Regions from separate parts of the Moorella naiadis (nom. illeg.) genome, predicted to be linked through region 2. Evidence: riboswitches for the same ligand, from Rfam matches in the RefSeq annotation. Region 2 holds a riboswitch; the other holds the start of a gene.
The links. A riboswitch is a leader RNA that binds a small molecule or an ion and turns the genes downstream of it on or off. The one in region 2 is predicted to bind magnesium.
Positions count from the first base shown of each region.

Region 1: another riboswitch for magnesium. It lies ahead of SDD30_RS00265 (magnesium transporter MgtE N-terminal domain-containing protein); the one in region 2 lies ahead of SDD30_RS14750 (ABC transporter permease).

Region 1 covers NZ_JAXGFQ010000001.1:48,621-51,017, forward strand. Annotated here, with positions in the region: gene SDD30_RS00260 (Nramp family divalent metal transporter) at 1-233, opposite strand, end outside; gene SDD30_RS00265 (magnesium transporter MgtE N-terminal domain-containing protein) at 236-1,525, opposite strand; M-box (ykoK) riboswitch at 1,672-1,837, opposite strand; gene SDD30_RS00270 (N-acetylmuramoyl-L-alanine amidase) at 1,958-2,397, opposite strand, start outside.
Region 2 covers NZ_JAXGFQ010000030.1:26,553-28,949, forward strand. Annotated here, with positions in the region: gene SDD30_RS14750 (ABC transporter permease) at 1-1,259, opposite strand, end outside; M-box (ykoK) riboswitch at 1,318-1,483, opposite strand; gene SDD30_RS14755 (glycerate kinase) at 1,618-2,397, shown strand, end outside.

The DNA of each region.
Region 1 (2,397 bases), on a different contig from region 2:
CCTTTACCTGTCACGGCACCCATACGGGCACTCATTTCCTGGACTACTACTAAGGCCAGGGTCATGGGAATAAATACCCAAAGCAATTTATAACCAAAAGATGCTCCGGCTACAGAGTAGGTAGTAATACCTCCCGCATCATTATCAACATTTGCTGTGATAATACCCGGTCCCAACACTGCTAAAAAGATAAAAAGGTTTTTCCAAAAACTTACTTTTTTTAAATCCGTCATGGTTATAACCTCCAACCCGGTTTTCTGCGTAGCATAAAATCAGTAAAATTATTTAAACCACTCCGGTCAGGTTTCATGATATCTATAACATCGTCAATAGTAATAATTCCCGCTAACATTTGATCTGCATTAACCACCGGCACTGCTAATAAATTGTATTTGGTAACAGTCTCGAGTACTATGTCGTAATTATCCTGATCCTTAACACTTATTACCTTGGTCCGCATAATTGACTCTAAGGGGGTTTGGGGCGGAGCCACAATCAAGTCGCGTAAGGATAACACCCCTTTTAAAACCCCTTTGGCATCAATAACGTAAAGGTAATAAATAGTTTCCGCTGAAGGGGCCAGTTCTCTTAACTTAGCAATACTTTCTTCTGCAGTCATCTCGGCTGGAAAAGCAATAAATTCGGTCGTCATGAGCGCTCCGGCGGTATTCTCGGGGTACTTCATGAGTTCGCGTACATCCTGGGCTTTTTCCCGGGCCATATGCCCCAACAATTCGTTTGATTTTTCGTCGGAAAGTTCGCCCAGGATATCAGCTGCCTCGTCATAGGGCATTTCCGCCAATATTTTTGAGGCTCTTGTGCTATCCATATTGGCAATGATCTCTATTTTGGTATCCAGCTCGGCTTCGGCTAAAGCCTCGGCTGTGGTCTTATTATCCAAGTTAGCTAGTAATTGGTTACGCCTGATACTATCGAGGTCATCGATAATATCGGCCAAATCAGCTGGATGGAGCTCTTTGATTTGGGATTGTTCCAGGTTGAGCCTCAAGTTTGCCGTTTTGGTTTCCAGGGGCTTAATATATTGCCAGCCAACTAAATGCTGGGCCCGTTTTTTGGCCAGGGATTCCAGGCCAATCCGGCGCATCAAACCTCTTAAGCCAATATCCACCGCTAACAAAACAATATCCTGAGAGTTACCACGATCGATCCAGGCAAGTTTAATATCATTTACCCGTACCAGTTTGAAACCCTTTAAATCGATGATTTGTTTATCTAACAACCATTTACCAACATAGATTTCATCGTCGCATAAGGGACGCAAATGGCTTGCTGCCAAAGAAGACTTGAGTCTTAATCCTTTCTTATCCCATTGCTCGATTAGATCAACACTAACATGTTGCTGAACATCCTTGGCATATTTGATACCGGTCACTATCGGATAGAGTGTATCCCAACGGATAGCCATATCCCTTAGCCGCCCAACAACTCTTCCTTCTTTATCCATGATAACCTTACCTAAAACTTGGCTCAAAAAGAATTCACCTAGTATCTTAACCCCTTCCATCTATTCTCCCTCCTCGAATGAGCAAGTTGGTAATAATACACGGATGCCCCGTAGCCAGGGTGTATTAAGAGATAAGCTTTAAATCATATTATCACAACGATTAAAAAGACTTCCCTAGGGGGAAGTCTTTTATGCACAAAAAAATTACTCTCCCCCACTCGTTGAGTTTTGGCACGTGCATAGCTAGAGAGTTTTCTCAGCCACATTAGGTAAAACCTTAAGCCGGTAATACCTGTTGACCCATTGGCGTCTTTCGACGTTTCCGGGCAGTGGCGTTTGTCTATACAGAAGCCTCACCTAACGAAGGAAAGCCTTATTCAATTTTATCCATAAAAATTATAGCGTGGCGTACACCTAAAAGTCAAGATAGCCAAACAAAGAATTTGGCTCCTCGCTATTTCGCATAGGTTAATACAGAAGGCTTGGGTAAAGTTACTGCCGTTTGAGAATAACGATGGGCGTTTGTTCATCCTCGTTGCCAAAGGGGTTAGCCCGCAGGGCCTCCGTCACGGCCGGAAGGTAGCTCCTGTCGGTAATGCCCAGGATGTCAACGCACTTTTTATCGTTGACATCGGCAATCACCGCCTCGGCACCGGTGGCCTTTTTGATGTCCCGCACCAGTTGCCCCGGGTTTTTCGGTCCCATGACGATATGGCGCTCGTAGGGGTACATGGTCCCAGCAATATCGTCAATCAAAGACAACTGGCGCCCGGCGACAACGTAGAAAAGGCCCCTTTTCTTGATTAAACGGCCCAGGACGGCAGCTGCACAGCTGATAAAGCAAAAGGCATCGGCAGGGACTTTGGCCAGGCGCTCGCACCAGGAGGGATTCTCATCCTGGCTGCGGGTCATGACCACCCGGGCCTGTAACC
Region 2 (2,397 bases):
ATAATGGGAAACAGGGCCGTAGCCGGAACGGAGGCCAGAATCTCAAAAACCGGGGTCAACAGCTCGTTTGCCCGCTCGTTGTGCCCGATCCAGATGGCCACCGGCAAGGTCCAGGCCAGGGAGATCAGGTAGGCTGCCAGCAAGCGGAGGAAAGAAAACAGCATGGCTTTCGGAATACTTAAGACCTGGGGCTGCCAGGGTTCCAGGAAAAGGGTGCCCAGGGCCAGCAGGCCCCGGACCAGGGCATAGACCAGGAACAGGCCCAAGACCCAGGCCCCCAGGCGCCGCAACCACCCCAGGTAACGGCACCACTGCCGCCATTTTTCCGGCTCCGGAGCCAGGCCCTTGACCAAACCGGACCCGGCCCGGGCCAGGAAGGCCCAGCCCTTAACTACGCCGATCCGGACCTCCCGAAAACCAGGAGCCTGCCACCACAGGCGATAGCCCCAGCCTTCAGGCTGGCGGGTACCGCCGCCGCTACCAAACTCGTATTTAAAGTTTTCCGCCCAGGTGGAGAGGGGCCGCCAGATGAAGATATTCATCATGGTGATTAAAGCCACCAGGGTCAGGAGGCCGGCCAGGGTCAGGCCCAGCTCCCCTTTTTCCGTCGTCCGGATCAGGTAGCTGCCCAGTCCCGGCAGGGAGTACTCCACCGGGCCGATGGCGATAATTTCAGCGGCAATAAGGAAGTACCAGCCCCCGGCCCAGGACATGATGCTGTTATATACTAGTTTAGGAATGCCCGCCGGCAGGTAAAGGGTGCGGAAACGGCGCCAGCCGTTGACCCGGTAAGCTACGGTGGCTTCTTGGAGATCCTGGGGGATGGTAGTCAGGGACTCGTAGAAACCGAAGGTCATATTCCAGGCCTGGCTGGTAAAGATAAGAAAAATCGAGGCCAGTTCTACGCCTACCAGACGGCCCTGGAAGAGGGAGACAAAGAAGTAAACGGCCGCCGGGAAGAAGCCCAGGATGGGCACCGACTGCAGGATATCCAGGATGGGGATCAGCCAGCGTTCGGCCCGGGTATCGGTCCCGGCTTTATAGCCATAAGTAAGGGTAAAAAGGAGGGATAAGATATAAGCCCCCAGCATGCGCAGGAAAGAACGGAAGGCATAGTACGGCAGGACGCCGATGCTGGTAACGACCTCCGTCCCCCCCGCCAGGCTCAGCGCCCGGTGGCCCTGGTAGGCAAAGTAGGCGAAGGAGATTAAAAGGGCAGCCACAATCATGGTCAGGGCTAGATTGGTTACCCGGTTCACTGGACTCACCTCCCAACCAATTAAAAAGTCTTCCCGTGGGGGAAGACAAAATAAACCTTTTTACCCCCACTCGTTGAGCTTTGGCACATGCATAGCTAGAGAGTTTTCTCAGCCACATTAGGTAAAACCTTAAGCCGGTAATACCTGTTGACCCATTGGCGTCTTTCGACGTTTCCGGGCAGTGGCGTCTGTCTATGCAGAAGCCTCACCTAACGAAGGTTTAGGAAAAGTATTGCCTCTTTCTCTCTCAATTATAGTTAGCCCTTTTTTGTGTGTCAAGGATCAAAGCAGTAGGTATTTTTATTTTCCCAGCGAATACTTAAAGCAAGCCTTTTGTGATTGGAGGTAAAGTGGAAAGATGCACCGTATTATCATTGCCCCTGATTCCTTTAAAGAGAGTTTATCGGCCCCGGAAGTAGCCGCGGCCATAGCAGCAGGTCTTAAGCGCGTATTACCCCGGGCCGAAACCGTGGCCGTACCCATGGCCGATGGTGGTGAAGGCCTGACCACCACCCTGGTGGCCGCTACCGGCGGCCGGGAAATAACCGCCACCGTCACCGGTCCCCTGGGGGAGCCGGTCCAGGCGGTCTGGGGCCTCCTGGGGGACGGCAGCACCGCCGTGGTGGAGATGGCCCAGGCTTCCGGCCTGCCCCTGGTACCCCGGGAGAAACGTAACCCCATGGTTACCACCACTTACGGCACGGGGGAATTAATCCGCCGGGCCCTGGAAGCCGGCTGCCGCAAGCTCATTGTCGGTATCGGCGGCAGCGCCACCAATGACGGTGGGGCCGGTATGGCCCAGGCCCTGGGGGTAAAGCTCCTGGATGCCCAGGGCCAGGAAATAGCCCCGGGGGCCGCCGGCCTGGAACACCTGGAGCGTATCGATATGACGGGCCTGGACCCGCGGGTGAAAAAAGTGGAGATCCTGGTAGCCTGCGATGTTGATAATCCCCTCTGCGGCCCCCGGGGGGCCTCGGTAGTCTACGGGCCCCAGAAGGGCGCCACGCCGGAGATGGTGCCCCGCCTGGATGCCGCCCTGGCCTGCCTGGCAGATATCGTCGCCCGGGACCTGCAGGTAGAGGTTAAAGACCTCCCTGGTGCCGGCGCCGCCGGCGGCCTGGGCGCCGGCCTGGTGGCC